3 regions of the Thalassotalea sp. LPB0316 genome follow, and region 1 is predicted to be linked to each of the others. Evidence: riboswitches for the same ligand, from Rfam matches in the RefSeq annotation. Region 1 holds a riboswitch; each other region holds the start of a gene.
The links. Region 1 has a riboswitch for cyclic di-GMP ahead of LP316_RS09295 (DUF3718 domain-containing protein). Riboswitches for the same ligand answer to the same signal wherever they lie in the genome.
Positions count from the first base shown of each region.

Region 2: another riboswitch for cyclic di-GMP. It lies ahead of LP316_RS15590 (PAS domain-containing protein); the one in region 1 lies ahead of LP316_RS09295 (DUF3718 domain-containing protein).
Region 3: another riboswitch for cyclic di-GMP. It lies ahead of LP316_RS10185 (DUF3718 domain-containing protein); the one in region 1 lies ahead of LP316_RS09295 (DUF3718 domain-containing protein).

Region 1 is NZ_CP062946.1:2,086,103-2,096,880, reverse strand. Features, by position in the region: gene LP316_RS09320 (glycoside hydrolase family 3 protein) at 1-150, opposite strand, end outside; gene LP316_RS09315 (sugar MFS transporter) at 160-1,314, opposite strand; gene LP316_RS09310 (GH1 family beta-glucosidase) at 1,655-2,986, shown strand; gene LP316_RS09305 (glycoside-pentoside-hexuronide (GPH):cation symporter) at 3,020-4,348, shown strand; gene LP316_RS09300 (LacI family DNA-binding transcriptional regulator) at 4,416-5,420, shown strand; gene LP316_RS09295 (DUF3718 domain-containing protein) at 5,483-5,827, opposite strand; cyclic di-GMP riboswitch class I at 5,887-5,971, opposite strand; gene LP316_RS09290 (RNA-binding S4 domain-containing protein) at 6,121-6,519, shown strand; gene LP316_RS09285 (GNAT family N-acetyltransferase) at 6,527-7,012, opposite strand; gene LP316_RS09280 (ion channel) at 7,062-8,045, shown strand; gene LP316_RS09275 (proline--tRNA ligase) at 8,224-9,933, shown strand; gene LP316_RS09270 (hypothetical protein) at 10,313-10,778, opposite strand, start outside.
Region 2 is NZ_CP062946.1:3,464,023-3,474,800, forward strand. Features, by position in the region: gene LP316_RS15555 (efflux RND transporter permease subunit) at 1-833, opposite strand, end outside; gene LP316_RS15560 (efflux RND transporter periplasmic adaptor subunit) at 843-2,045, opposite strand; gene rsmE (16S rRNA (uracil(1498)-N(3))-methyltransferase) at 2,285-3,019, shown strand; gene gshB (glutathione synthase) at 3,036-3,989, shown strand; gene LP316_RS15575 (YqgE/AlgH family protein) at 4,005-4,559, shown strand; gene ruvX (Holliday junction resolvase RuvX) at 4,559-4,990, shown strand; gene LP316_RS15585 (AEC family transporter) at 5,003-5,935, shown strand; cyclic di-GMP riboswitch class I at 6,065-6,154, shown strand; gene LP316_RS15590 (PAS domain-containing protein) at 6,234-6,995, shown strand; gene LP316_RS15595 (MAPEG family protein) at 7,179-7,568, shown strand; gene LP316_RS15600 (hypothetical protein) at 7,604-8,764, opposite strand; gene LP316_RS15605 (PilT/PilU family type 4a pilus ATPase) at 8,868-10,001, opposite strand; gene LP316_RS15610 (type IV pilus twitching motility protein PilT) at 10,010-10,778, opposite strand, start outside.
Region 3 is NZ_CP062946.1:2,291,235-2,302,012, forward strand. Features, by position in the region: gene LP316_RS10170 (monovalent cation:proton antiporter family protein) at 1-1,914, shown strand, start outside; gene yghU (glutathione-dependent disulfide-bond oxidoreductase) at 1,961-2,812, opposite strand; gene LP316_RS10180 (patatin-like phospholipase family protein) at 2,827-3,978, opposite strand; gene LP316_RS10185 (DUF3718 domain-containing protein) at 4,137-4,493, opposite strand; cyclic di-GMP riboswitch class I at 4,553-4,637, opposite strand; gene LP316_RS10190 (3-oxoacid CoA-transferase subunit B) at 4,840-5,496, opposite strand; gene LP316_RS10195 (CoA transferase subunit A) at 5,506-6,222, opposite strand; gene LP316_RS10200 (hydroxymethylglutaryl-CoA lyase) at 6,237-7,160, opposite strand; gene LP316_RS10205 (acetyl/propionyl/methylcrotonyl-CoA carboxylase subunit alpha) at 7,164-9,164, opposite strand; gene LP316_RS10210 (enoyl-CoA hydratase/isomerase family protein) at 9,171-9,989, opposite strand; gene LP316_RS10215 (carboxyl transferase domain-containing protein) at 9,998-10,778, opposite strand, start outside.

The sequences.
Region 1 (10,778 bases):
CCAAATATCAATATTGAGCGCTTGTTGCTCACTCGCTTGCGGTTCTTGTGCTTTTAGTGCTTGGCCATCATTCGTCGCCTGCTCTTTTGAGCAACCCGAAACGGCAGCTAGCGCAACCAATAATGCTAAAGGTTTTAGTGTTGTTCTCATTACCCCGTCCTATGCTGTCGTTGAGTTAACTTGTGGTTTTGAACCGACAAGGCCGTAGTACGCGATATAGGCGTAACAAAATACCGGTAAAATGAATGAGGCTTGAATACCAATGCTATCGGCAAGCATACCTTGGAAGAGCGGCACAATCGCACCACCGACAATAGCTAAACACAAAATGCCTGAACCTTGTGACGTATGACGCCCCAAGCCAGTTATCGCTAAACTAAAAATCGTTGGGAACATAATTGAGTTGCACAAACCAACAAGGAGAATCGACCACATAGCGATGTGACCTTCCGTCATCATGGTGACTAGCAATAGCGCCATTGCGGCAACGGCATTAAATGCCAACACTTTACCCGCTGCAATTTTTTGCATAACACCAGCACCAATAAAGCGCCCTACCATCGCACCGCCCCAGTAATAAGCGATGTATTTCGCCGCATTTGCTTCTTCTAAGCCTGCGATATTTTCTTCACCTAAGAAGTTAACTAAGAAGCTACCAATCGATACCTCCGCACCAACGTAAACAAAAATACCGACAGCGCCTAAGACTAAATGCTTGTGTTGCCACGCACTGCCTTGAACTTGCTCTTCTTGCTCCTCTTCTTCGTGCATATTAGGTAACTTTAAATAGGCAAAAATCGCGGCAAGCACGAGTAACATTGCCGCCAACAGTAGATAAGGAGTTTGCACTGATTCTGCTGAATTAGCCACTTCATGGCCGGCTTGTTCTAAGATCAAGTACGCGCCAAAAAACGGCGCTACGGTTGTGCCCAGTGAGTTGAAGGCTTGGGTCATTGTTAACCGAGAAGAGGCCGTTTCTGGCTTACCAAGAATACTGACATACGGGTTTGCAGATACTTGTAAAATCGTAATCCCACTCGCTAAAACAAACAAAGCAAATAAGAATACCGGATAACTTTGCATACTTGCTGCAGGGTAAAAGCCCAAACAACCACAAGCTGCAATAATTAACCCGATAACAATACCTTTTTGATAACCAACCGATTTAACTAGTTTACCTGCCGGTAGCGATACCAGAAAATAAGCACCAAAAAAGCAGAATTGAATGAGCATAGCTTGGGTATAGCTCAAATCAAATACTGCCTTGAGATGTGGTATTAAAATGTCATTTAAGCAGGTAATAAATCCCCACATAAAGAACAGTGATGTTAGCGAGGTGAGCGCAAATGTATAATTCGCTTGACCGGCTGCATTGCCATTCCCTGGGGAATGGACAGAATTTGCTGAAAAACCCGACATAGTTAACCCTATTATTTTAATTGTAAATTTATTGCGCTAAGTGTATGACGTATTTGCTTTGGTATCGAGCACTAAAGTTATTGACCTTTTCTAGATTTCAAACTACCCTAACAAAAATGTAAGCGCTTTCACTCATTCATTAAATACCACTTGGTATTTTTTTTCAAATATTTTTGTAAGCGCTTTCAAAAAAGTAAAATAATAAATTCAATCTCTGTGATAAAAAGGCTTTACCATGGCTCAATACACCCTGCCACAAGGCTCTAAAATGTTGGCTAAACAATTTACCTATGGCGTAGCTACGGCTTCTTTTCAAATTGAAGGTGGTGTTGAGCATCGACTGCCCTGTATTTGGGATACTTTTTGTGCGACGCCTGGCAAAGTAGCAGACGGCTCTAATGGTGATATTGCGTGTGATCACTTCAGCCTGTGGCAACAAGATATTGAATTAATTGCCAGTTTGGGCGTAGATGCCTACCGTTTATCACTGTCATGGCCTCGGTTAATTACTCGCGATGGCGAATTGAATCAAGCAGGTGTCGACTTTTACATTAATATTTTGGATGCGTTAAATGCGAGAAATATTAAGCCTTATGTCACCCTTTATCACTGGGATCTACCACAACACCACGAAGACAACGGTGGTTGGTTGAATCGAGATACCGCTTATGCTTTTGCTCATTATGTAGACCTTGTCACTAAAGCTTTTGGTGACCGCGTCTATTCCTATGCGACCTTAAACGAGCCGTTTTGTAGCTCGTATTTAGGCTATGAAGTTGGTATACATGCACCAGGTAAAGTCGGTAAAGAATACGGTAGAAAAGCCGCTCACCATTTATTGCTCGCGCACGGCCTTGCTATGCAGGTATTAAAGCGCAATGCACCTCATGCGAAAAACGGTATCGTGCTTAACTTTACCCCGTGTTACAGCGCGACTGATAAACAAGCAGATATTGACGCCACCCATTTTGCCGATGACTACTTCAACCAATGGTACATCAAACCAATTTTTGACAAATGCTACCCTGAAATTATCAATCAATTACCGCAAGCACATCAGCCTGACATTCATGATGGCGATATGGAGATAATCGGGCAAAATATCGATTTCTTGGGGATCAACTTCTACACTCGTGCTATTTATCGAGCGCACAATGAAGAAATTTTCGAACAGTTACCACCGCCAGCGCCACTAACCGACATTGGCTGGGAAATATACCCGCAAGCGTTTACCAATTTATTAACAGATCTCGATCAGCGCTATACTCTACCACCGATATTTATTACCGAAAATGGTGCGGCGATGGCTGACGTTATTGAACGTGGCGTAGTCAATGACCAAGATCGCGTTGATTACTATCAAGCCCATTTAAATGCCGTTAACGACGCAATTGAGCAAGGTGTTGATATTCAGGGCTACTTTGCTTGGAGCTTAATGGACAACTTTGAATGGGCGGAAGGCTACTTAAAACGCTTTGGTATTGTTTACGTTGATTATCAAAGCCAACAGCGTACTATAAAACAAAGTGGCTTAGCTTACCGCGATCTCATCACATCGCGCCATTAAACAACGATTAAAATAACGATAAGAATAAAGCATATGATCAGTGTAAAAGAAAAAATCGCCTATGGCTTGGGAGACACCGCTAGTAATATTATTTTTCAAACGGTGATGACCTTCCTCATGCTCTATTATACTGACGTTGTCGGTTTAGATGCCGCCGTTGTGGGCACTATGTTTCTAGCAGTAAGAATCTTCGATGCCGTAACTGATCCATTAATGGGCTCTATCGCCGATAGAACCCAAACCCGTTGGGGCCACTATCGCCCATACTTATTATGGTTAGCACTACCGTTCGCGATCATTAGCGTGTTAGCCTTTACCACACCTGATTTAGAAGGTAACGCAAAAATCATCTACTGCTTTACCACCTACAGTTTATTAATGATTGCCTATACCGCGATTAACATTCCTTATTGTGCACTAGGCGGTGTATTAACCGCAGATGCAAAAGAGCGCGTTACGGTGCAGTCATATCGATTTGTTTTTGGTATGTTAGGTGGCTTAATTGTCGCCGCATGTACCATGCCTTTAGTTGAATTTTTTGGCCAAGGCGATGATGCTAAAGGTTACCAACTCGCTATGACAGCGATGAGTATTCTTGGCTTTATTTTGTTTATTTTGTGTTTTGCTGGCACGAAAGAACGCATTGAACAGCCTAAAGATCAATCGCTGGCTTTTTTCGCGTCACTCAAACATCTTTGGCAAAATGATCAATGGCGTATCTTGTGTTTAGTTGCGCTATTTTTGCTTTCAGGGCAAGTGTTAAAATTCACCCTAGCCGTATACTACGTAAAATACTATTTAGGTGATGAAACGTTAATGACGCCATTTATCACCGCGGGTGTCTTTGCTTCAATGGTAGGTTGTGCCGTTGCACAACCACTAGCACAGCGAGTTTGTAAAATTAAAGCGTATATCAGCTTGCAAGTCATTGCGGCGACAATTTGTGCCCTGGCCTACTTTATTAAACCCGATCAAATCGTTTTAGCTTTTGCCGCCTTTATTTTATGGAAGTTTTTCCTAGATATGGCAACGCCGTTACTGTGGGCCAAAATGGCGGATACCATAGATTACGGCCATGAAAAAACAGGTGTTCGCATCACCGGCCTGGTCTATTCTGGCGTGATCTTTTTCATAAAAATGGGCGTGGCACTTGGCGGCGCGTTTGCTGGCTGGTTAATGGCATTTTATGACTACCAACCTAATATTGAGCAAACGCAAGCAACTAAAGATGGGATCTTACTCAGCTTTACCATACTGCCGGCGCTAGGCTCATATCTTGCGGCAGCGGTCATGGCGAAATATACACTCAATGAGCAAAAGCTTGAGCACATTCAAAGCAAGCTTAAGTTAAGCGCAAGTTAATAAACGGTAACTTATTTGAGTAGTTTTTGTTATGATTTTACGGTTTTAATATTCTGAATAACACTATATGGCAACAATTTACGAAGTATCTAAACTTGCAGGGGTCTCATTAGCAACAGTATCGCGCGTGATGAATAACAATGCCCGCGTAAGTGATAAAACCAAGAAGAAGGTTTTAGACGCGATGCAAACACTAGGTTATCGCCCGAATGCCATTGCACAATCTTTAGCGTCAAGCCGCTCTAATAGTATCGGGATCCTTGTGTCAGAGCTACACGGTCCCTTCTTTGGTCAGATGATGTCAGGTATTGAAGCCGCCCTGCGCACCGCTGGCAAGCACGTTATCATTACCACAGGTCACTCAGAAGAAGATAAAGAAAAAGATGGCATAGAGTTTTTGATTGGCCGAAACTGCGATGCCATTATTGCCCACGTCGAGGCAGTAAGCGACGAATACTTAATTGACATCAATAAAGGGAAAGTTCCTGTCTATTTAATGAGTCGCCATGTAGATGCTATTAAAGATAAATGCATTAGCCTTAATGATGAAGTGGGTGGCTATTTAGCAACCAAAACGCTCATTGACTTAGGACATCGCCAAATCGCCTATATCGCTGGTCCGCAATTTAAAGCCGATGCCAGTAATCGTTTACAGGGCCACAAACGCGCTTTAGCAGAGCATAATTTAAGTTTTAATGAAGATCTGTTTTTTATTGGTGATTTCAAAGAAACAGGTGGCATGGATGGCTTAAGGCATTTTTTAGACAATAATTATCAGTTTTCCGCGCTCGTTTGCGCTAACGATGAAATGGCTTCTGGCGCAATGAAATATGCTCGAGAGCACAATATTGTCCTACCTGAACAACTTTCAATTGTCGGCTACGATAACGTTATTTTTGCTAACTACTTGTACCCAACCTTAACCACAATTGATAACCCTGTCTATGAAATGGGTCGAATGGCTGCTCAGTTGGTGCTCAAACAAGTCTATCAACAAAAGAAACACGACATAGTCCAAGTATTTGAGCCAACGGTTATTTTAAGAGATTCTGTGGCTCACTTTAATCATTAATCTTTTATCTAATCAATAAAAAAGCGAGCCGTAGCTCGCTTTTATTTTATTTGAGGCTTTCGTTAGCCATTTACACGTTTTTGCGCTGCTGCCGTTAACTCAGCTGACGTAATGCTTGATAAGTGGGCTTCAACGGTTTTCTTAGGTAATTTAGCAATGATCAATGAACCCGTTTCTACGGCATTATTGTTACTAGCAAACGCTAATAAATTAGCACCATTGCACTCTAAACCGTCATAAATATCACGGATCTTCAATTTGTTCGACTTAAGGAAAGAGCGCAAACGAGATTTGTCATCAGCGGCAACTAACTCACAAACTGACTGACCTAGGCTAGAAGCTTGAACAGGCGTTGTAACGATTGTTGAAGTTAAAGCAATTGATAATACAGCGAGCATTTTTTTCATAACAATAGATCCTAAAGATAAACAATTAAATTATGAAACGGGTGCAAAGGCGTGCTTATTCAGGCGACCCCGCTATCTTAGATTTATATCCTTAGACCGGTGGCTTTGCGTGGAACTTTTTCAAGAACCTTGCCGTTTCTGATGGCGCGCATTATACATGTAAAGAAATGTAAAGCAACGAAAAAATGTATAATATACATTCACTTTTTCAATATCTATCAATCAGATATTACGCATTACATAACGTCATGCTAAAATAGCGCTTTATCATTATTTAATTGTTAAGCCTGTCGATGTCTGGAAACCACTACCAAGTTGAATTAGAGCAACAACCGATTGAACTATATAAACTATTAAAGATTGCCGACTTAGTTTCCGGTGGCGGTGAAGCAAAAATGTTGATCAGTCAAGGCTATGTCTATTTAAATGATGAAGTAGAAACCCAAAAACGCAAAAAGATTTACCATGGCGATATTATTGCCTTCAATGGCGATATCATTGAACTAATTTGCCATCAAGCGCCTACTGAAATCGTAAAAACCCCAAAACCTAGAAGCGCTAAACCACCTGAAAACAAGCCTAGAAAAAGGCATAAACCCTCTGGTAATAAAGCTAACACAGGCAACACCAATAAGCGTAAAGATGAAGCGCCAACACCAACAAATGGTCGACGCCGAACAATAAAGTTTTAGTCGTTAGTTACTTTAAACTCTTTTGCCAAAAGACCGCCTGCCCCATTTCAGGATCCAATTCATAGCCGGCAAAACCTAGCTTGCGGTAGGCGTTTTGAGCAACTTTATTGCCCTCTAATACTTCCAAGGTCAACTTACAACAACCTTGCTCTCTAGCCATACGCTCGACTTCGTCTAACATCAACTGGCTAATTCCTTTACCGCGAAATCCTTCAAGCACCACAACATCATGGATATTAACCAGTGGCTTTGCGGCGAAAGTTGAAAAGCCTTTAACACAATTAACCAAGCCAGCAGGCTGACCATCAAAATAGCAAATAATTGAAAAGACTTGTGGTTGCTGTTGTAAAGCCCCAATCAAGTTATCTTTAGTTGTTTGTGATAATGCTTCACCGCCCCCCATAGGATCTAACGCGTATGCGTTTAATAGGCTCAAGATATCTTCAGCATGAGAGGGGTTGTGATAATCAGCAAAGGTAAGTGTTATTGACATAATATAAGCAGAAACATGAATAATTTTAGAACCTTACTATACTGATTGTATGAGTGAAAATCAGCATAAATGTCAATATATCGACCCAGAAGAGCACCTTTGTCCAAATCAAGCAACTGACGACGGCTTGTGTTTTTGGCACAGTGGTAATGTCGATAAATCAGGGCCTGAAATAAAAGACAAGCTTGAGCATTACGCTCAGCACGGTGGCTTTATGCGAGGTTTAAAACTGCAGCGTTGCCAACTAGACGATATTGATTTGGTCAACCACGGACACAAAACCGGTTACGATTTATCCTACTGCGATTTATATCGAGCGAGCCTGCGTGATGCCCATCTATTCAACGCCACGTTAGATAACGCCAGTTTGATGAAGGCAGATTTACGTGACGCCAACCTCAATTGTGCCTCGCTCCTCAATGCCAATATGCTAGGTCTGCGCTTGCAAGGGTGTAAGATTGAGAATGTTGAATTTGGCAAAACTATATTCCAAGAAGGTTTAGCTAAACTCGCTATAGAGAAGAACCATCACAAAAATGCACTTGAATACTTTATTCAATCGGAAGAAATCTATCGAGACTTACGCAAACACGCTGAAGCTGAGGGGTTATTTAACTACGCAGGCGCCTTTATTAAAAAGGAGCTCACTATGCGCAGAATGCAACAACCGAAGTATTCTGCCAGACGCATGATGTCAAAGGCGATTGACTTATTTTGTGGCTATGGGGAAGAGCCCCTACGTATCGTTGGTTTCTCGATTTTATTGATATTTGTTTGTGCCATTTTATACAGCGTAACTGGGCTCAATTATCACGGCGAGTTTTATATTTTTGATGTCAATGCGAGCTTTCGTCAAAACATCTCATGGTTTTTTAGTTGTTTATATTACTCTATTGTTACCTTTACCACGCTTGGTTACGGTGACTTTACGCCAATTGGCATTTCGAGAGCTATTGCCGCATTAGAGGCATTTACCGGTAGCTTTACTATTGCACTATTCGTCGTGGTCTTTGTCAAAAAGATGACTAGGTAATTACAACCTAATATCAGATCTGTACAGTAAAATCACAAGTTACGCTTCGGTGCTCCAATGGTGAGTTGAATGTAAAATTTTCTCACATCAAACTGCATTTAGCCCTTTTGCCTCGATTAACGCCCTGTTAGAATAAGCCACTTTATTTTTGATTCATCCGACATGGACATAATTTTCAATGCGTACTAGTCAATACCTTCTTTCTACGTTAAAAGAAACACCAGCACATGCTGAAGTTGTTAGCCATCAATTAATGCTACGAGCTGGCTTAATTCGTCACCTAGCTTCAGGTTTGTATACATGGTTACCCACTGGTTTAAAAGTACTGAAAAAAGTTGAAAACATTGTTCGTGAAGAAATGGAGCGCGCCGGCTCAATCGAAGTGTTGATGCCAATGGTACAGCCATCAGACTTATGGGAAGAATCTGGTCGTTGGGATGATTACGGCCCAGAGCTACTTCGTTTAAACGACCGTCACCAACGTCCATTTGTTTTAGGGCCAACCCACGAAGAAGTGATCACTAAACTCGTGAGTAACGAAATTAGTAGTTACAAGCAGTTACCAATGAACTTGTTTCAGATTCAAACCAAGTTCCGCGATGAAATTCGTCCTCGTTTCGGTGTCATGCGCGGCCGTGAATTTTTGATGAAAGACGCGTATTCATTCCACACAACCGATGAGTGTTTAAAGAAAACCTATCAAGACATGTTTGATGCCTATTGCCGTATTTTTGAGCGTTTAGGTTTAGATTTTCGCCCAGTAATTGCTGATAACGGTTCAATAGGTGGTGAAGGTTCACATGAATTCCATGTTTTAGCTGATTCAGGTGAAGACGATATCGCTTTTAGTGACGAAAGCGATTACGCAGCGAACATTGAAAAAGCTGAAGCACTTGCGCCAACGGGTGAGCGCCCTGCGCCAAACCAAGCGCTTGAAAAGGTTGCTACGCCAAATGCTAAAACCATTGAAGATGTGGCTAACTTGTTAAATATTGACGCTAACACAACGGTTAAAACCCTGTTAGTGTTAGGTGAAGCACAAGACGGTGAAAAAGCCCCAATTATTGCGCTAGTGTTACGTGGCGATCACGAATTAAACGAACTAAAAGCAGAAAAACTTGAAGGCGTAGCGTCACCTTTAACTTTCGCATCAGACGAAGAATTAGTTGCTGCAACAGGCGCAAACGCCGGTTCAATTGGTCCTGTAAATCTTAACATTCGCGTAATAGCCGATAGAAGCGCAGCGCATTTAGCTGATTTTGTCTGTGGTGCGAACGAAGACGGTTTCCACTACACAGGGGCAAACTGGGACCGCGACGCACAAAACTATGAAGTTGCTGATTTACGCAACGTAGTTGCTGGCGACCCTAGCCCATGCGGCAAAGGTAAATTAGAAATCAAACGCGGCATTGAAGTTGGCCACATTTTCCAGCTTGGTCAAAAATATGCCGAAGCGATGAACTGCGGTGTGTTAACTGAATCTGGAAAAAACCAAACCTTAACCATGGGTTGTTACGGGATTGGGGTATCGCGTATTGTTGCCGCTGCCATTGAGCAGAATCACGACAAGTACGGTATCAAGTGGCCAGCAGCCATTGCGCCGTACCAAGTTGCGATTGTACCAATGAACATGCACAAATCAGCGCGTGTACAAGAAACGGCAGAGAAGCTATATACACAATTACAACAAGCTGGTGTTGAGGTTATTTTTGATGATCGCAAAGAGCGCCCAGGCGTCATGTTCAACGATCACGAACTCATGGGAACACCTAAATTAATTGTTGTTGGTGAGCGTAACTTAGACAGCCAAGAAGTTGAACTAAAAGACCGCATTACGGGTGAAAAATCTCTGATTGCCATTGATAGCGTGGCTGAAATTTTTAAATAACAGGCTGTAAAGCTGGAAGGCTGTAAAGCTGGAAGGCTGTAAAGCTGGAAGGCTGTAAAGCTGGAAGGCTGTAAAGCTGGAAGGCTGTAAAGCTGGAAGGCCGTAAAGTTTTAAGGTTTTAAGGTCATTATAAAAGGCTAAAGATGGCAACATCTTTAGCCTTTTTTCATTTCTTTTATAACGTTCGCTCTGCTGTGAATTATTAGCAGATTCCCGATAAAAACACTTCGGGAATGACGATTTCTAGGGCTAGCTTTTATCGCGTTCAAGCTTGGCAACGTTTCCGCATTCCCGCCTTCTAGCGTTCAAGCCATACAACATTCACACTTTCCAACATTCACACCTTCTAACCTTCACACCTTCCAACATTCAAACTTTATCACTCAACTTTGGCTAAATCCCAATAAATGACGCGGTCGTAGTATTTGGCTAAATTCTCATTTAACGCACTAAAACTTGTGATCGGTGCTTTCAATTGATCAAATAAATGCCAAACAAACTGATGACAATTGTTCTCAATCAAATGGTAGTCTTGATATTGATAAATCTGTCCAAGTGCTCGTTCAGCAATGTCAGGTAGTGCCAGTGGCACCGCGTTAGAATCACAAGCGACAAAGATGTTATCACCGCTTCGATTACCTAAAAATCGACTTGCTGATACAGGTTTTATCAAGCCATTACCATCGAGCTCGACGATGGTATTATCACCAACCCAAATCCCCGTATGCTCAAACAATCCACCAATACCACAGCAAACAACACTACCAATAGCAGGCTCTACACATACTTCGCTGTGAAATAAATCCGTTGGATAAATCGCAACGGCTTTACCCCGCTCACCACCA
Region 2 (10,778 bases), 1.4 Mb from region 1:
GCGTAATTTTCAGAACCTAACTCAATCCGACCAATATCGGCAAGACGAACAAAGCTGCCGTTTTTACGGGCGCGAATAATAGTTTCACCAAACTCATCCGGCGTTTTTAACCGACCTCTAGCTTGAATTGTGTACTCAAACTGTTGATTTGGCAGTGACGGCGAAGCGCCTAATTTACCAGCGGCAACAATCAAGTTTTGCTCTTTTAACGCTTGTTGAACTTCGCTAATGGTTACGCCTAGTGACGTCATGCGATCAGGGTTAAGCCAGATGCGCATACTGTATGTCATCTCACCCATCACTTCAGCACTGGCAACGCCTTTGATTCGCCCTAGTGGTTCAACGAGGTAATTGGTCGCGTAATTACTTAAGAACAGTTGATCGATATTCTCTTGTTCACTGTACAAATTGACGCCAAGCAACATGGCACTCGATTTTTTCTTAACATTAACCCCTTGGCGAGTCACTTCTGCAGGTAAGGAGCTCGTTGCTAGGGAAACCCGGTTTTGCACGTTAACTTGGGCAATGTCATCATCGGTGCCCACTTTGAAGTAAACGGTTATATTCGCGGTGCCATTGTTATTGGCCGACGATTCGATATACATCATATCTTCGACCCCGTTAACCTGTTCCTCTATCGGCCTAATAACCGACTCTTCGACAACTTGCGCACTAGCACCGGGATAAACCGCAGTGATTTGTATTTGTGGCGGCGTAATTTCTGGGTACATATTGACGGGCAACATAAACATCGCCAATAAGCCAGCAATAGAGATGACAATTGAAATAACAAAGGCAAACTTGGGCCTTTCAATAAAGGTTTGACTAATCATGCTTTACCCTTAGTTTTCGCTTGCTGTTGACGCTGAAATAGTGCCGGTGACAACATCCACCGATTTAACAACAGGGTTGACGACAATACCCGGCCTGACTTTTTGTAAACCTTCGATAATTACTTGCTCATTAACGGCTAAACCCGACTCCACCACCCACATGGCATTAACGCGGCGACCAAGTTGAACAATGCGTTGTGTAACCGTGTTGTTTTCATCGACGACAAGCACGAACTTACCTTGCTGATTTTCTTGGACAGCAGATTGTGGCACATAAGCCATTTGTTCTTTTTGCACGCTCTCAACCACTAAATTTACAAATAAGCCGGGGAGAATAACGCCGCTCGGGTTTGGAAACTTAGCTCTAAGCTCTACGGTTCCTGTACCCTCATCAATCTTAATATCGGCGTAATCAAGCTCACCTTTTTCTGGGTAGACGGTATTATTTGGCAACATTAAACTGATATCGATCTGTCCTTCTCGCTTACCCTGACTTCTCATTTGCATATGCGTGACATACTCACTTTCTTTTACCTGAAAGTTAACGTAAATCGGATCTGTCACTGTCAAGGTAGCAAGGCTACCACTTTGCGGCCCAACAACATTGCCGACATCGAAATTAGCTTTGCCAATTCGACCATCAAATGGCGCAACAATATGGGTATAGCTCAAGTTCAATTCAGCTTTTTCTAGTGCCGCTTTAGCAACCGATACCGCTGCTTTAGCTTGCGACTCTTCTGTGGTTAATTTGTCGTAGTCAGACTGAGAAATGTAACCTTGACTGATCAAATCGTTAGCGCGCTTTAAATTGCGAATCGCATTTTGAAAACCTGACTCACGACTATCGAGATCGGCTTGAGCTTGTTCAAATGATGCTTGATAGGCGCTTGGATCTATTTTTAATAGCACATCACCTTTTTTCACGCGGCCGCCTTCACGAAACGATTTTTCAATCAGTTCTCCCTCTACGCGAGCGGTCAATTGTGCTTCTTTATAAGCTTCTGTGCGAGCGACGAATTCATGATGCTGACCAACGGCAATTTGCTTCACTTGATAAACAGATACCGCTGGTGGTGGCGGCGCACTGGCTTGAGTATTTTGCTCACTACAAGCACTAAGTAATGCCAATAAACTGAGTGACAGGCAAGTTTTCATCAAGAAGCGTGGTTGACTTAAAAAATCATCTGTATTTTGAAAAGAGTTGTTAAACATCAATAGGTTCCTTAATGAAGCGTGAAGTGACATAATCAAACTATGCCTAATTAGCTATGTTATTTTAATATGCCACATAAATATGCCGCTGTGAGTAGTTCAATATTAAACTTTAGTAACATTTACGCAACATTTACACATCAAGAACAAAAAGTTACATATTGAAATTTTAATGACTAGCTACAATATCAATAACAAACAGATAACTAATGACATGCTTAAGTAGTGCGTAAAACCAAATGACAAACCCAAGAATTTATCAAGATACACCGTTTATAGTGGGTCAAACCTTTGAGCTCGACGACAACGCCTTTGGTCATGTCGTGCGCGTGTTACGTCATAAAGAAGGTGATGAACTGTGCTTTTTCAATGGTCACGATGGCATCGAATACCGGGTAGAACTTACCCAAGTGAAAAAGAAAACCGCCTTCGCCCAAGTTGTTGAGCAAACAAGGGTTACTAACGAGTCGCCACTCAAAATTGAACTTGGCCAAGGTATTTCCCGTGGTGACAGAATGGATTTCACCCTACAAAAATCGGTTGAATTAGGCGTCAGCTCTATTACCCCATTATTTACTGAGCGCTGCGGGGTAAAACTTACCGGCGATCGATTAGCCAAGAAACGCGAGCAATGGCAAAAAATTGTTATCAGTGCCTGTGAGCAAAGTGGCCGAGTCTATGTACCTGTAGTAAACGACCCCATTTGGTTAGAAGAGTGGCTCGCAGTAGATACCGATGCATTAAACATTAACCTACACCCAAGAGCACAGCACAGTATTATGTCTCTGCCCTTTGATTCTCAAAACATTCGTTTACTTATTGGCCCAGAAGGCGGCTTAAGTGACGAAGAAATTAACAAAGCCAGTGCGGCTAATTTTAAAGAAGTTTTATTAGGGCCGCGCGTGTTGCGCACTGAAACGGCAGCACTGACCGCAATTACCGCTCTACAGTGTCGCTATGGCGACCTTGGATAACGATAAGGAATAATACATGACCATTAAACTCGGCGTAGTAATGGATCCAATTGAACATATCAATGTTAAAAAAGACTCTTCATTGGCGATGATGCTTGAAGCACAAAAGCGCGGCTTTGAGCTCTACTATATGCAAATGAAAGACTTGTATTTATTCCAAGGTGAAGCCAGAGCACATGTCCAAATTGTCTCGGTCGCCAACGACGTTGATAATTGGTATCAAGTACTCGAAGAAAAAGATATCGCATTAAGTGAATTAGATGCCATTTTAATGCGCAAAGATCCACCGTTTGATACGGAATACATTTACGCTACATATATGCTAGAGCGCGCAGAGTTGGCTGGCACCTTAATTGTTAACAAGCCGCAAAGTCTACGGGACTGTAACGAAAAATTATTTACCGCTTGGTTCCCTGAGCTCAGTGCCAAAACGCTAGTCACTCGCAACGCCAAGCAAATTCGTGAATTTCATCAAGCGGAAAAAGACGTCATTATTAAGCCGCTCGATGGCATGGGTGGCTCATCAATTTTTCGCATAAAAGAAGGCGATGCTAACGTGGGTGTGATCATTGAAACCTTAACCAACCACGGTAGCCAGTACGCGATGGTACAAGAGTACATGCCAGAAATTAAAGACGGTGATAAACGCATTTTAATCGTTAACGGCGAACCAATGCCCTACTGCCTTGCGCGAATCCCAGCACAGGGAGAAACGCGAGGTAATTTAGCCGCCGGCGGCAGTGGCGTTGCAAGGCCATTAAGTGCTAGCGATAAATTAATTGCTGAAACAATTGCACCAGAACTAAAGAAACGCGGTCTATACTTTGTAGGGTTAGATGTTATTGGTGACAAGGTCACAGAAATTAATGTCACTAGTCCTACATGTATCAGAGAAATCGAAGCGGCCTACCCAATCAATATCAGTGGTAAGTTAATGGATGCGATAGAGCATACGTTAAAAAATGCCTAACGGCAGGAGAAATTGATGGACAGTTTAGAAAATCAATTATTAATAGCAATGCCCTCGTTAAACGATCCGTATTTTAATAAAACGGTGACTTATATCTGTGAACACAACGACGACGGCGCGATGGGGCTCATTATCAACTTACCCGTCAATTTAACACTGAATGAATTGCTAGAACAAATTGACGCCGATAACAAAGACTGTTTATCACTGGAGCAACCGGTTTTAACCGGTGGCCCGGTTTCGCCGCAACGCGGTTTTGTTTTACACAGCCCTCAAAGCGGTTGGACGAGCTCTTTATCACTGAGCGATGACTTAATGATCACCACATCAAAGGATATATTGATGGCATTAGGCACCGAGCAAGCACCTGAATCTTATGTGGTAACGCTTGGTTACGCCGGCTGGGGGCCAGGCCAATTAGAGCAAGAAATCGCCGAGAACTCGTGGCTTACCACGCCAGCTGATGCCGATATTATTTTTCATACCCCGATAGAAATGCGATGGAAAAAAGCAACAGAGAAGCTCGGTATCGACTTAGCACACCTATCAAGCGACATAGGACACGCTTAATGACACAGCACGGATCTCGCACTATTTTAGGCTTTGATTTTGGTAAAAAGTCGATTGGCTGCGCTATCGGTCAAGAGATTACCGGAACCGCCAACCCACTTAACGCGATTAAAGCCAAAGACGGTATCCCGCAATGGACAGATATTGAGAAGTTACTCAAGGAGTGGCAGCCGCAACTCGTTGTTGTCGGTTTACCATTAAATATGGATGGCACCGAGCAGCAGCTAACCAAAGATGCGAGAAAGTTTGGTAATCGTATTCACGGTCGTTTTGGTGTTGCCGTTGAGTTTCAAGACGAACGTTTAACCACGGCGGATGCTAAAGAGCAACTGTTCGCCGCGGGCGGTTATCGCAATTTGTCAAAGGGCAATGTTGATTCTCAATCTGCCGTACTCATTATCGAAAGCTTTTTTGAAGCTAGTTATCAATAATCATCACATCATATGAACATAGCGGAAATTATCGCGCCACTGGTTTTAGTGGGTTTAGTTGGCTTCATTGCCACGAAGTCAAGATGGCTCAGCCGTGAGCAACTAGATGCCTTAAGTAAATTCACCTTTCATTTGGCGATCCCAGCATATTTGTTTCTGCAAATGGCACAAGCAGATATCAAAAGCCAACTCGACATGAGGATTTACGGCGCATTTTATCTACCCGTTATATTCGTGTTTTTTATTGCCTACTTTACTAATTACTTTTTTCATAACCAGTATCAAAACAAATACGATGCTTCCGCGGTTTATGGCTTAGCTTCAAGTTACTCAAACAATATCATTGTTGGCTTGCCAGTTATTTTACTCGCGTTAGGAGAGGCGCTACTGCCGATCGTATTTATGATCGTGGTGTTTCACTCGGCGATGCTGTTTACCTTAACCAGCGTACTCGCCGAAAAAGGTCAGCAACGCCGCTTAGTTAACACGATTAAGGCGACCTTTATTAACCCATTGATCATCAGTATTGTTGCTGGGGCGTGCACCAATTTACTCCTGACGCTAACAGGACTAGAACTGCCTCGAGTACTCACTGATAGCTTAGCCTTGCTGGGTAAACCGGCAATCTCACTCGCGCTATTTTCCCTCGGTGGCTCGATGACTTATTACCAAGTAAAAAATGAAAAATATTTTATAAGCTTTGCTTGCCTGCTAAAACTAATCGCCTTGCCTGGTTTAGTGTTATTGGCATGCAATGGGTTTGACTTGTCGGCGCAGGTGAGCCAAGTATTAGTGATCATGAGTGCTTGTCCAACAGGCGTTAACGCCTACTTGATCGCCAAAAACTACCAACACCATCAAGATACTGTTGCCGGTAGTGTCGTCGCTAGTACGGTACTGAGTGTTGTTACTATCCCCTTTTGGTTGTTTATTGTTAGCCAGTAACTCATCAGACCTCAAGTTGACTATTTTTAACTAAATATATCAGTAAGTTAAAACCAAAAACTAACAAAACCCATACAAAATTCGTACAAAAAATTTGCAAACACACACTTTAGAGTATAAACTCTACCCCCGTAAAAGTGGCAACCTACTCGAAAGGGTAATACGCAAAGCTTCCGGCCTAAGAGCATAATACATGTTGATGGTAGCGGGGTTACACAATCAGCTAATCTACATTAGCCTTTCTTATCTGCGTTGCCTTTTCTTTAGCTTTGTTAATAGTAGTAAATGTAAGAAATATATGGCACGTTCAAGTATTCACCAATCTTCTCTTTTTGGCACCGAAGTTACCTTTGCAGAGTCCGAACAGCTTATTTCAACCACTGACACCTTAGGTCATATTACCTATGTCAATAGCGCGTTCTGTCAGGTATCAGGCTATAGCAAAGACGAATTAATTGGCCAGCATCACAATATTATTCGTCACCCCGATATGCTCAAAGCAACATTTAAAGATATGTGGCAAAAACTGAAACAGGGTGAATCATGGCGTGGCATGGTGAAAAACCAATGTAAAAATGGTGACTACTATTGGGCGGATACTTGTGTTACCCCTTTATTAAAAAGCGGCAAGGTAGTCGGTTATCAATCGGTAAGAATGGCACCGTCTAAAGAAATGAAAGACAGAGCAAATACCCTTTACCAACAACTCTTATCAGGTAAAAAGTTTCACGAACCGTGCCTAAACTATCGGTTAAAACATATCTTGTCTGCAGCTCTCGTTATCGCTAACTTAAGTTTTATTGCTGTAAAATCTAATGATTTAACTATAGTTATTGCTGTTATCGCGTTATTAGCAAGCCTGTTGTTTATCTACAAGCTAGAATTTCTAACCTTACCGCCGTACATTAAAGAGCTAAAACGCACGATTGATAGTCCTTCGAGGTTGATCTATTCAGGTAAAGGTGGCGTTAGCTTGCTACAATACCCCTTAGTGCTATGCTCGGCTAAACATCGCACAATGCTGGCTCATAACCGAGATTCCAACCCTGATTTGTCATAGCTATATTTAAACTTGGTTAAGTCATTGATAAAACAACAAAGTAAGCCATGACCTTTAATACAAGTGTATTAGATATTGTCGACTCAACGAGAATTAAAATCCCCATATAGCAATTGAAGGTAGTTAAAATAAGTCGTAAGCTAACTTGCAATACAATAAAATTAATAAAAACAAGAGGCTATTATGACAATTTTAATTTGGTGTTTAATTATTTCAGCGCTGCTCCCCATGGTTGCCAAAGCGCCCGTCGCTTTCGCCCAACACAAGGCAGGAGGTTATAACAACAAACACCCTAGGGCCCAACAAGCAACACTCGAAGGCTTTGGCGCTCGCGCCCTTGCAGCTCATCAAAATGCTTATGAGTCATTAACTTATATTGTTCCTGCATTATTACTGGCAATGATAACTAATAATACGGGGGCAACCTTTGAGCAACTTGCCATAGTGATTGTCGTGGCGCGTATACTGTTTAATGTTTTATATCTAGCAAACTTAGATATCTTGCGCTCACTAACTTGGGCTGTAGGCATTGGTTGTTCGATTGCAATGATGGTTATGTGTTTGCCCGCTTAATTTCATCGTTTAAGGCACTTTTCCCCTAAAGTGCCTTAAAACTGTATTGACACATAACACTTGTCTGCCCCAGCTAGGTGTTTAATTTCAGGTATAAAGTTAGATAACTTTTCACTTCTAAACATCGAACCATAAGGCTTTGCATAGGCATTAACAAAGTAGCGGTACCATGCATCATTATGGGTTTTAGGACCAAACCTCGCATAGTCAATCCATTTATAGTATTCCGCGTGCTCTAGTGAGTGAACCACCGAGTTGCTCCAAATTAAGTAAGTTAACGGTAATTCCGTGTCTCTGATAGCTTCGGGAATGGGGTATATAGCCTCATTAAACCAAGTCGAAAAGGCTAACAACTGTGCTTTTGAAAAGCCCTGATTGGCGACGTAAGATCGAATATAAGGGTAAAAGCTATGAATTTTTTTATCAAAACAAAAGTTCGATGTTAATTTGGGTTGCCACGCCATAGCAAAATTGTCTGGGTTAGCAATTTCACTGGCCAACGGCTTATTTGGTTCAGTTTGCTCGGTAATATTCCAATATTGCTGCACTCGAGCAAGGATTGAATCACTCGCTCGCATATTTGCGTAATCGGGAAGTAGTGTTTTACAGAAGAACTCTGAACTGGATGCGGCTATCCCTCCGTTGTTGTATACCAAGGTATAACGCGAGTGACGTTGGATAAAACGCTTGAATTTTTTGTCTTTCACCTTTGTTGCATAAATAGCCAAGGCAGTAGGCGCGTGAAAATGAACAAATGAATGGTAGTGAATAGGTACCGCTAAAAAACATGCACGTTGCGCTCTATCCATGGTTTCGACTTCACTTTCACCTAATCGACTTCTCGGTATGGCAACTTGCCTTGTTGTGTCGAGATCAATTTCCGCGGTCTGCATGCCAATGTTGGCAAAATACTTTAAATCGAGCACATTACCGCGAACATAGCGTGATAACCCAGTTGATGTAATTAACAAATAAAGTGTTTCAGGGGTTAAATCTTTCGACGGTTTGTTATCTAAAAATCGCCTTACAAAGCGGTAATAAGCGCGACCAATCACCAACCGCGGAAACTTCATGACAAGCGCTTGGATATAATCGTAAAGACTGACATCGCGAGGAGTAGCATGAAAAGCCGTGACATCATTGTGGGTCGATTGATAAGCTTGTTGATATGCTGCTACAGAGTTTTTAAGTTTCATCGGATTTACTGACTCTTCACTGACTTTGTACCACCTTAGCAAAAAAAATCTGTAAAAAAAGCACCTCGCGGTGCTTTTTATCTTTAATTACAATGGCTTTTGATTAAAAGTCATCTTTATCATTTTCAAGGCCTGCTAAAGTAACACCTGACAATGCACCGGTGCCGCCCTGATCATTAGTTCTTAGCTTGATCATCAAGCGTAAGTCATTCGGTGAATCAGCGTGATGTAAGGCATCAGCGTAATTGATCAAGCCACGTTGATATAAATTAAACAACGCTTGATCAAAGGTTTGCATGCCCTGCTCCGTCGACTTTTCCATCACCTCTTTAATTTCACCCACTTGGCCTTTTTTAATTAACTCAGCTATGTATGGTGAGTTTAATAAGATTTCGATCGCCGCCACGCGACCATTGCCATCTTTAGTCGGGATCAATTGCTGTGCCACAATGCCGCGCAGGTTTAACGCTAAATCGAACAACAATTTGCCATGTTGCTCTGCAGGCACTAAGTGCATGATACGGTCAATGGCTTGGTTGGCGTTATTGGCGTGTAGTGTCGCGATACACAAGTGGCCCGTTTCAGCGAAACTGAGCGCGTGTTCCATAATTTCTTGGCTGCGGATTTCACCGATTAAGATAACATCGGGCGCTTGTCGCAATGAGCTTTTTAATGCGGCATCGAAGCTTTCAGTATCTAAACCAACTTCGCGTTGCGTGATCATCGACTTTTTGTGCTCGTGGACAAACTCAACCGGATCTTCAATGGTTAAAATGTGGCCACGTGAATTTTTATTTCTAAAGCCAATCAACGCCGCCATCGAGGTTGACTTACCCGTCCCCGTGCCACCGACAAACAGCACTAATCCGCGCTTCGACATCACCACATCTTTTAACACCGATGGTAAACCTAGCTCATCAGCATCAGGAATATCGGTAACAATACGACGAATAACCATACCCGCCATATCGCGCTGCCAAAAGGCACTAACACGGAAGCGACCTATGCCATCGATAGAAATCGCAAAGTTACACTCTTTTTCGTTATCAAACTCATCTTTCTGTTTAGCGTTCATCGCACTGTGAACGAGATGAAGCGCATCTTCAGGCGTTAAGACTTTGTCGTCAATTGGCATTAATTCGCCGTTGATTTTAGCGCTGACGGGTAGTTTGGCCGTGACAAACATATCTGAGGCTTTTTCATCGACCATTTTTTTTAATAAATCGTGGAAAATCATAGTGTCACCTAGTAGCCCGTAAACTGATTTTTGTCATGTGCTTTGGCAGCCGCATCCTGACGCGTGATCAGGCCGCGATTAACTAAGTTTAGCAAACATTGATCCATCGTCTGCATACCGTGCGCCATACCCGTTTGAATTGCACTGTACATTTGGGCAATTTTATCTTCGCGAATTAAGTTTCGAATCGCCGGTACACCGATCATGATTTCATGGGCGGCTACGCGGCCACCACCAACTTTTTTAACCAGTGTTTGTGAAATGACCGCTCTAAGTGATTCAGATAACATCGAACGCACCATTGATTTTTCTTCAGCTGGGAATACATCAATAATACGGTCAATCGTTTTAGGTGCAGAGGTGGTGTGCAAAGTACCAAACACTAAATGACCCGTTTCTGCCGCAGTCATCGCTAAGCGAATGGTTTCTAAATCACGCATCTCACCGACTAAGATAACATCGGGATCTTCACGCAACGCACTGCGCAATGCATTATTAAAACTCAAGGTGTCGCGGTGAACTTCGCGTTGGTTAATTAAACACGCTTTGTTCTCATGAACAAATTCAATCGGGTCTTCAATCGTTAAAATATGGTCGTGTTTATAGCTGTTGATGTAATCAATCATCGCGGCAAGGGTGGTCGATTTACCCGAGCCAGTTGGTCCGGTGACTAACACTAAACCACGCGGATTATCGGCGATATCGCGAAAAATATCTGGGCAACCTAAATCTTCTAAGGTTAATACTTTTGAAGGGATAGTACGAAAGACCGCTGCT
Region 3 (10,778 bases), 210 kb from region 1:
TGGTTATTCAGAAAACTCAATATGCCTGCGATTCTTGCCTATTTAGTGGCCGGGATGCTTGTTGGTGAACACGGTTTAAACTTTACTCACAACAATGTTGATTTAGAGCACTTTGCCGAATTAGGTATTGTTTTCTTACTTTTTACACTGGGCTTGGAGTTTTCACTGCCCAAGCTAATGGCCATGCGTCGCCTAGTATTTGCCGTAGGTAGTGCTCAAGTAGCCATTTCTATGCTGCTATTTACCTCCATCGCAATGTTATTAGGGCAAAGCTTTAGCAGCGCCTTTGTTATAGGTGGTGTGTTAGCACTATCATCTACCGCTATTGTTATTCGCCAGCTCAGTGAAACCGGTGCAATGAAGCGTAAATCAGGCCAGCTTTCTGTTGCTATTTTATTATTTCAAGATATCGCGGTTGTCCCATTACTCATTATTATCCCGTTGCTAGCCCAACCGAGTGAGAGCTCGATGGTTTTAGCTTTAGCGGTTGCGCTAGTTAAAGGCGTTTTTGTTGTTGGCTTATTAATGTTGGTCGGTAAGTGGATTTTACCGCGGATATATAACCTAGTTGCACAAGTAAGAACCGATGAACTGTTTGTTTTGACCACTCTATTAGTAACCTTAGTGGCTTCTTCATTAACCTTATGGTTTGGTTTGTCGATGGCACTTGGCGCATTCTTAGCCGGGATGATGCTTGGTGAGAGCCAGTATAAGTATCAATTAGAAGCTGATATAAGGCCTTATCGCGATATCTTATTAGGCTTATTTTTTGTCACTGTCGGTATGAAGTTTGACGTCAGCTACTTGCTCAATAACCCGATTGATATGTTGGTGCTATTAGTCTGTTTTATGCTGTGCAAAGTGGCGATCATTTACTATTTAGCAAAACGTGCCGGTGAAAATGCAAAAGACGGTTTAGCCAGCGGTATTATGCTTTGTCAAATGGGGGAGTTTGGTTTTGTCTTAATTGCACTTGCTCGCCAGGTAGATGTGATCCCGGTTGATATAGCGTCTATTTTAATTGGTGTCGGTGTGATCTCCATGGCGATGACGCCGTACTTGATTGAAAACGCGCGTAATTGGTCATTAACATTAACCAAAGAGAAAAAAGAAAGTTACGCTGAGCTACAAGAGCTGCCACAAAATACTGAGTTAGAAGATCACGTGATAATTTGTGGTTTTGGTCGTGTAGGCCAAACGATAAGCCGGTTTTTGAAACAAGAGGGTATGGACTTTGTCGCAATAGACATTGACCCACTGCGCACTACTAAAGCACGTGAAGCGGGCGAAAATATTTTATTTGGCTCATCACGACAAACTGAACTTTTACATGCGGCAAAAATTGATAAAGCAAAGCTAGTGGTTATTACTTTTGGTGAAGACAAACAGTCAGCAGATGCTATCCAAAGGGTCAGGGCACTCTCGCCAGAAGTCCCCATTTTAGTGAGAACTCGTAACGACGATCAGCTAGAAATGCTCAAATCAGCTGGTGCTAATGAAGTTGTGCCAGAAATGCTAGAGGGCAGCTTAATGCTAGTCTCGCAGGTACTGTCGTTATCAGGTGTTTCGTTTTCTCGAGTGGTACGCTTGATGCAAAAAGAGCGCAAAAGCCATTACAATCACATGCATGGTTTTTTCCAAGGTGAGCAAACAGATATGAGTCAAAACGTGATCGAGCAACGCGAATTTGCTCATGGTATCACGTTAACAGAGAACTCATACGCTGTTGGTAAGTCGATTGGCGAGTTAAATTTTGGTTCAAAACGCATTGATATACTTACCCTTCGCCAAGGTGAAGAGGAAATTGACTTACCCGATGAAAGCATCGTGTTGCAAAACCAAGATACCTTAGTTATTCGCGGTAAACCAAGACGCGTTGAGTGGGCTGAGCACTTTATTCACGAGGGTGAGTAACTCAGCTTGCCCTAATATATTTGTATCGCTGTAACGACACCCTATGCTATAGCCGTTTACCGCTAAAATCAGCCGCATCGTGACGCTCAATCAGTTGCTCGTCTGGCTCGCCCCATGCTTTATTGACGATCCTGCCGCGCTTAACGGCTGGGCGTTGGCCAATAAGCTGACTCCAACGATTAAGGTGGGCATAGCGCTTTACATCTAGAAATTCAGCTGCTTCATATAAGCCGCCGTCAACCAGCACACCGTACCAAGGCCAAATAGCCATATCGGCAATGGTATAGTCATCACCACAGATATAAGTGTTGTTCGCTAGGTGTTTGTCGAGTAAATCGAGTTGGCGTTTCACTTCCATGGTGAAACGCTCAATTGGGTATTCAAATTTTTCTGGTGCATAGGCATAGAAGTGGCCAAAACCACCACCCAAGAAAGGACCTGCACCAACTTGCCAAAATAGCCATGATAAACATTGGCTTCGACCTTGCGGATCTTGAGGTATGAATCGGTTAAATTTTTCGGCAAGGTGTAACAATATCGCGCCAGATTCAAAAATTGGCATTGGCTTATCGCCTGAGTTATCGACTAATGCTGGTATTTTTGAATTAGGGTTAATATCGACAAAGCCGCTAGTAAACTGATCGCCTTCCATAATATTCACGCTGTAAGCATCGTACTCAGCTTCTGTAATGCCTAGCTCCAGTAGCTCTTCAAACATTATGGTGACTTTTACGCCATTTGGTGTAGCGAGTGAATAGAGTTGAAAAGGGTGCTTACCTGAAGGCAATTCACGCTCTTGTCGTGCGCCTGCCGTAGGTTGATTAATATTGGCAAATTTACCGCCATTACCAGGTTTGTATTGCCACACTTTTTCGGGCGTGTAAGGTTTATTCGCCATGGTTAGTTTCTCGTCTATATATTTAAAAAGGCTCTTAATTCTTGCTCTTTCGCTAAGCCGTCTTGATAACCTATTTTCATCAATTTTTTAGTAAAGGTATTTTCAAACAGTAGATAACTGATCAAACTCGACTCTGAATCATTGGTGATACCAACGCTTCTTAATAGCATGCGTACAGAAATGGGTAGTTCATTAAAATGCTCAACGGCAATGGCATTAAAGTCTTGGCTTGGATTAATGAGTAGCGTTTTAACTTGCTTAAGCCCATGAGGCGACTCAATACCATGAGACTGCATTAGCGCTAGCGATTCATTGACTCTTGCTAGGCGTTCCAGATCACTTTGTAGGGTGTCAGCAAATACCGAATCAAGCATATGGCCTGCAATGGTTGAGCTCGTAGGTGGGTGTGGATTATTTTCTAAACTAAACAAGGGTTGATGAGGTTGATCAACGCCTATGATTAATATTTTCTCTGCACCCAAATGGATGGCTGGGCTCAATGGTGATAATTGATGGATTGATCCGTCGCCAAAGTGTTCACCGTCTATTGAAATTGAAGGAAAGACTAATGGAATCGCTGCCGAGGCCATTAAGTGTTCAGTATTTATCTGACACGGCTTACCTTTGCGCTTGGCTCGTTGCCATGGCTCAATGCTATTTGCCGATTGAAAAAAACTGATTGAATCACCTGTGGTATAGCTAGATGCAGTGACAGAAATAGCAGTTAAGTAGCCGCGTAAGATGTTGTCGTCAATGCGTTTAAAGTCGAACACTTTTTTAAGTAATTCACGAAGTGGCGCATTGTTTAATAAACTGTGTGCCCGCTTGATTGAGTAGTCGGCTTGAAAGCTCGCTAAAATACCACTGCCCAAATAGCCAAAGGCACCCCAAGCATCACTTTGGTAGACGTTTTTAGTTCTTAGGTTTTTCCATACCCATTCAAGCTTTTTTACCCCTAGATGGAAACATGAGGCGTAACAGGCCATTGCTGTGGCGTTAATTGCGCCAGCAGAAGTACCGCAAATGATTGGGAATGGAATGCCGTGATTGCGAGGCATGAAGCGAGTAATTGCAGATAACACACCAACTTGGTAGGCCGCACGCGCGCCGCCACCGGTGAGAAGTAAGGCTTGTCGATTACCTTGATAGGTCTTTTTTGACGACATATAAAACACGGAAGAATATCAGCGACAACAATAACCACACAATATTACAAAGTTATTGCTATATAAAGAAAAAAAAGCCAGCTTGCGCTGGCTTTTTTAGTTCTATCAGACAAAAAGATTCATTAGAAAACATTATTATTAACGTCCACTAAGGAACCTTAACTGCTTACGCGTTCGTTCGCAGCGTCAAATAAAGGTGTACCTGACTGAATCGCCGCTAGGTTAGCTGAAACGGTAGACTTTGGTAATTTAGAAATCATCAAAGAACCTGTTTCGACTGAACCACGATTTGCGGCAAACTCTAACAAGTTCTGACCATTACATTGAACACCGTCAAAAATAGTGCGTATTTTCAACTTGTTCGATTTCAAGTATGAACGCATGCGTTTCTTGTCATCAGCAGCAACAAATTCACAAATATTTTGAGCAATATTTGAAGCTTGAGCTGTAGGTGCCACGAAGGCAGACGTTAAAGTTAAAACTGTAATAGTAGAAGCTAGTAATAATTTTTTCATTTTTTAATGACCTTATAAATTGTTGGGCTTAAAAAAGAAAAAACCACTGGTTTTACCTTATAGGTAACTCCGCTGTCATAGGCTTTCGCCCTTAGACCGGTGGCTTTGCGTAATACACTTTCGCGTATTTTGCCTTTTCTTTGTCCACTTCAGGTTAACAAAACTGTACGTTATTGCAACACTTTATGTCAGATATTTCCTAGTTTACCTGGTGCTCAGACCTGTTAAGGTACATAAATAACAGATTTTATTTACTTTATTCTTGAATGTTTAACTGAAAATTTTCACCTGAAAAATAAAAAAGCGAGGGAAATACCTCGCTTTTTAACAATATTCGCTAGCGAAATTAAAAGGTCATTTCTGGAACGTTATCTGGTATAACTAGTTCGCCTTCGGTTAATTTAGCTATTTCTTCAACACTCACCCCAGGTGCGCGTTCAAGTAGGTGGAACTTACCGTCTTTAATTTCTATAAAAGCAAGATCCGTCAGTACTTTCTTGATGCAACCTTTACCAGTAAGTGGTAATGTGCAGTTGCTCAGTAGCTTAGATTCGCCGTGTTTTGACGCGTGGGTCATGGTGACAATAATATTGTCTGCACCAGCAACTAAATCCATTGCACCGCCCATGCCCTTAATTAACTTACCTGGGATCATGTATGAGGCGATATTACCGTTTACATCAACTTCAAACGCGCCTAATACGGTGAGGTCAACATGGCCGCCGCGGATCATGGCAAATGATTCAGCTGAATCAAAAATTGAAGCGCCCGTTACATGTGTAACGGTTTGTTTGCCAGCGTTGATTAAATCAGCGTCAATTTCTTCTTCTGTCGGAAACTGCCCCATACCCAATAAGCCATTTTCAGATTGTAGCATCACTTCCATGCCATCAGGCACGTAGTTAGCAACAAGGGTAGGGATGCCAATACCTAAATTAACGTAGTAACCATCTTGTAGCTCTTGTGCTACACGCATTGCGATTTGTTCACGTGATAATGCCATGGTAATTCCTTATCCTTTTGCTGTTTCTAAACTGCGTACTGTTCTATTTTCAATGCGCTTTTCGAACGTACCTTGAATGAGGCGGTCAACGTAAATACCCGGCGTGTGTATTTGATCAGGATCTAACTCACCAGGCTCAACAATTTCTTCAACTTCAACAACGGTAATTTTACCTGCGGTAGCCGCCATAGGGTTAAAATTACGTGCGGTTTTGCGATAAACCAAATTGCCGTAACGGTCGGCTTTCCACGCCTTAACAATGGCAAAGTCGCCCTTGATAGATTCTTCAAGAATGTATTTTCGACCGTCGAATTCACGCTCTTCTTTACCTTCAGCTACCGGTGTACCGTAACCCGTTGCGGTAAAAAATGCCGGAATGCCAGCACCACCAGCGCGCATTTTTTCAGCTAATGTACCTTGGGGCGTTAATTCAACTTCTAATTCACCGCTCATCATTTGGCGCTCAAACTCACCGTTTTCGCCGACGTATGAAGCGACAATTTTTTTGATTTGGCGATCGGGTAACAAAATACCTAAACCGAAGTCATCAACACCACAGTTGTTTGAGACAACCGTTAAGCCTTTTGTGCCTTTGCGTTTTATTTCTGCGATTAGGTTTTCGGCAATACCACATAAACCAAAACCACCCGAAATGACTGTCATGTTATCTTCTAAACCCGCTAGGGCTTCTTCATAACTACTGACAACTTTATCAAAACCTGCCATTTTACTTTCCTCTTTTATTCTTGTTTCGCGCGCATTGCTTGCGACACTTTCGAGATAGGCGCGCGTCCTAATTTGTCTGAAATAAACCACCCAGCTTTGAGTAATTTCTCAAAGTCGATGCCGCTATCAATCCCCATACTGTTGAGCATGTAAACAACGTCTTCAGTAGCAACATTTCCCGATGCGCCTTTAGCATAAGGGCATCCGCCTAAACCAGCAATGGCACTATCGACTACCTTGATGCCTTTGCCAAGCGCAGTGTAAATATTGGTTAACGCTTGGCCGTAGGTATCGTGAAAGTGAACGGCGAGTTTGTCCGCTGGTACTGCGGTTAACACGTCGTCAAGCATTGCTGACACCGATGCTGGTGTACCTACACCAATGGTATCGCCAAGCGATATTTCATAGCAGCCCATTTCTAATAGCTTTTTAGCTACCTTAGTTACTGCTTGTGGCGAGATATCACCTTCGTAAGGGCATCCGACGACACATGACACATAGCCACGAACGTTAATACCTTTAGCTTTGGCTGCATCCATAATGGGAGCAAAGCGAGCTAAACTTTCGTCAATTGAGCAGTTGATATTTTTCTGGCTAAAACTTTCTGAAGCTGCGCCAAAAATAGCAACCTCATCAACGTTAACGGCCATCGCTGCCTCAAAGCCCTTCATATTTGGGGTTAATGCCGCGTAGGTAACACCTGCTTTTTTATTAAGCTTGCTAAAGATCTCGCTCGATGTTGCCATTTGAGGCACCCATTTAGGCGAGACGAAACTACCACTTTCAACATAAGACAAACCTGATTCGGCTAGCATGTCGATTAAAGCAAGTTTATCGTCCGCGCTAATCAAGGTTTTTTCGTTTTGTAAGCCATCACGTGGACCTACCTCGATGATTTTCACGTGTTTTGGTAGCAGATTTTGTTCGCTAAACGACATCGCTTATTCCTCGATTGGCTCAAAACCTAGTAACTCTGCGCCACCATCAACCATATCACCGGCGCCAAAGTATAATTCAGTCACTTTGCCTTTTGCTGGTGCTTTGATGGTGTGCTCCATCTTCATTGCTTCCATGATCATGAGCGGTTGGTTAGCTTCAACAATATCGCCTTTTTCAACCAATACCGTCACCATTGTGCCGTTCATTGGCGCAGTTAAGCCACCTTGGTCTGTTGCGTCGTTGTCACTGCCTAAATCCGGTAAAATTTGGAAGAAGTTAAATACACCGTTTTGGCGATAGAGGCTAATTTGCTCTTGGTTTTGGGCTATGGTCGCAATACTGCGATAGCCATTAATATTTGTCGTTAATACATCGCCATCGATCTGGCCTTGGCAATCGTATGACTTACCGTCAACTTGAATGTTAAAACCGTGGCGTTTTTGCTCTACAACCACATCATAAGTTGTCTCATTATGACGTAACCCAATGTGGTGAATGTGTGGCTCGTTCAATCGCCAAGCATTGGTTTGATGCCATGGTGAGTAAGGATCTGTTGAACCTTTTGCCGTGGCTTTTGCTTTATTCTCGTTAGCTAAAACAAGATATAACGCCGCCATCGGTAATTCTTCAGCCAATGATTGCTCGTCATTATGGAAGATTTTATCTTGATGCTTTTCAATAAACCCTGTATCCAACTCTTCATCTATAAATGGTTGACAGGTTGCGAGGTTATAGAGAAAGTCAATGTTTGTGGTAACGCCATTAATGCGGTATTCACTTAACGCTTTGGCTAGACGTTGAAGTGCTTTGTTGCGATTTTCATCCCATACGATCAGTTTTGCGATCATCGGATCGTAATACACACTAACTTCATCGCCTTGACGAACACCGGTATCAACGCGGACAAATTCAGATTCCAGCGGTGTAGAAAGGTATTCTAAAACACCTGTGGCAGGTAAAAAGTCGTTGTCGGCATCTTCGGCGTAAATACGCGCTTCAAATGCGTGACCTTTAATTTGCAATTGCTCCTGAGTTTTTGGCAACACTTCATTAGCGGCAACGCGTAATTGCCATTCAACCAAGTCTTGGCCTGAAATCATTTCAGTGACTGGGTGCTCTACCTGCAAACGCGTATTCATCTCCATAAAGTAGAATGAACCGTCGACATCGAGTAGGAACTCAACAGTACCTGCGCCTTGATAACCAATAGCTTTAGCCGATTTTATTGCAGCTTCACCCATTTGCTGGCGCAATGCTTCGCTCATGCCAGGTGCTGGTGCTTCTTCGATCACTTTTTGGTGACGACGTTGCACTGAGCAGTCGCGTTCAAATAGATAAACCGCGTTGCCGTGATTGTCACAAAAAACTTGGATTTCTACGTGGCGAGGCTGTGTTAAGTATTTTTCTACTAACATGGTGTCATCGCCAAAGGCATTGAGCGCTTCGCGTTTTGCTGCGGCTAAGCCGTCGCTAAATTCTGCTTCTGACCAGACTTGACGCATTCCTTTACCACCGCCACCAGCGGTCGCTTTAAGCAATACCGGGTAGCCCATGTCATCTGCAGCTTGTTTGATCACTGCTTCACTTTGGTCATCGCCATGGTAGCCAGGTACTAATGGAACATTAGCTTTTTCCATGATCGACTTAGCAGCCGACTTAGAACCCATCGCTTCGATAGCGCCAACAGGTGGGCCAATAAAGATGATGTTGTTTTGTTCACACAAGCGACAAAACTCGGCATTTTCTGACAAAAAGCCATACCCTGGGTGGATAGCCTGTGCGCCGGTACGCTTGGCTGCTTCAATTACCCGTTCACTTAATAAGTAGCTGTCACGTGAGGCGCTACCACCGATGTGAACCGCTTCGTCAGCCATGTTAACGTGCAGGGCATCTGCATCGGCATCTGAATAAACGGCAACCGTTAAAATGCCAAGCTTTCTTGCTGTTTTTATAATGCGGCAAGCAATTTCACCACGGTTGGCAATTAAAATTTTATTAAACATGATGATTTATTCCTCGCTGTTGCTATGCCAAGCAGGGGAGCGTTTTTCAAAGAAAGAGCTCAAGCCTTCTTGTCCTTCATCGGATATACGAATAGCAGCAATGCGTTTACTCGTTTCAGAAATTAGTGCTTGATCTATGGTTTGGTATGCTATGTCGAATACCAATTGTTTTGCTTGGCGCATCGCTATAGGGCCATTTGCCAACAAGGTGTTGATCATTTTATCAACGCTTTCATCGAGCTGCTCTGGCGTGGTAACTTCATCAACTAAACCAAGTTGCTCAGCTTTATCAGCGAAAAAGCGTTCGGCTGTTTGGAAATAACGGCGCGCCGCTTTCAAGCCAATGGCACCGACAACATAAGGGCTAATGGTTGCAGGAATTAATCCAAACTTAACTTCTGACAAGCTAAAACTTGCTTTTTCACTGGCAATAACGATGTCACAACAACTCGCCAGGCCAACTGCGCCACCAAAGGCCGCTCCTTGAATTTTGGCAATGGTTGGCTGTGGAATAAAGTTTAACGCTTTTAGCATATTAGCTAAGCCGTTAGCATCGTGAAGGTTTTCTTGGTAGCTATAGTTAGCCATACGCTTCATCCAACCTAGATCTGCACCGGCACAAAAGCTTTTACCATTGGCCGCTAACACCATTACACGAACGTTTTCATTTTTCGCAATGTCAGTGAAAATAGTGGTTAGTTGAGCGATTATATCGTCATCAAACGCGTTGTGTTTTTCGGGGTTGTTTAAGGTAACTGTTGCTACACCACGGCTGTCGATATCGACTAATACCGCTGCTTCGTTTTTTGATATTTCTTGTGTCATAGCAACCTCTACATTCTAAAGACGCCAAATTGCGTATCTTCAATTGGCTTGTTTAATGATGCTGAAATTGCCAGACCTAACACTTGACGGGTATCGGCAGGATCGATTACGCCGTCATCCCATAAACGGGCAGAGGCATAGTATGGATGACCTTGGTGCTCGTAAGTATCGATAATTGGCTGCTTGAATTTAGCTTGCTCTTCGTTAGACCACGATTCACCTTTTTTCGCTAGCTGATCTGTTTTAACTTGCGCTAATACGCCAGCAGCTTGTTCGCCACCCATAACCGAAATACGAGCATTAGGCCACATAAATAAGAAACGAGGATCGTAAGCACGACCACACATGCCGTAGTTACCAGCACCGAAACTACCACCAATTAATACGGTAAACTTAGGCACTTTGGCACAGGCAACCGCCGTAACCATTTTTGCGCCGTGCTTAGCGATACCACCAGCTTCATATTGCTGACCAACCATAAAGCCGGTGATGTTTTGTAAAAATATCAGCGGAATTTTACGTTGCGCACACAACTCTACAAAGTGAGCGCCTTTTTGCGCTGATTCGCCAAATAAAATTCCGTTATTTGCAACGATACCAACGGGGTAGCCGTAAATGCGAGCAAAACCACAAACAAGGGTGGTGCCGTAAAGCGCTTTAAATTCATCAAATTCACTGCCGTCAACGACCCGAGCAATAACCTCACGAACATCGTACGGTTGGCGGGCATCTTTTGGAATAACGCCATAAATTTCGTTGACATCGTAAGCAGGCTCCGCCACTTGTTCA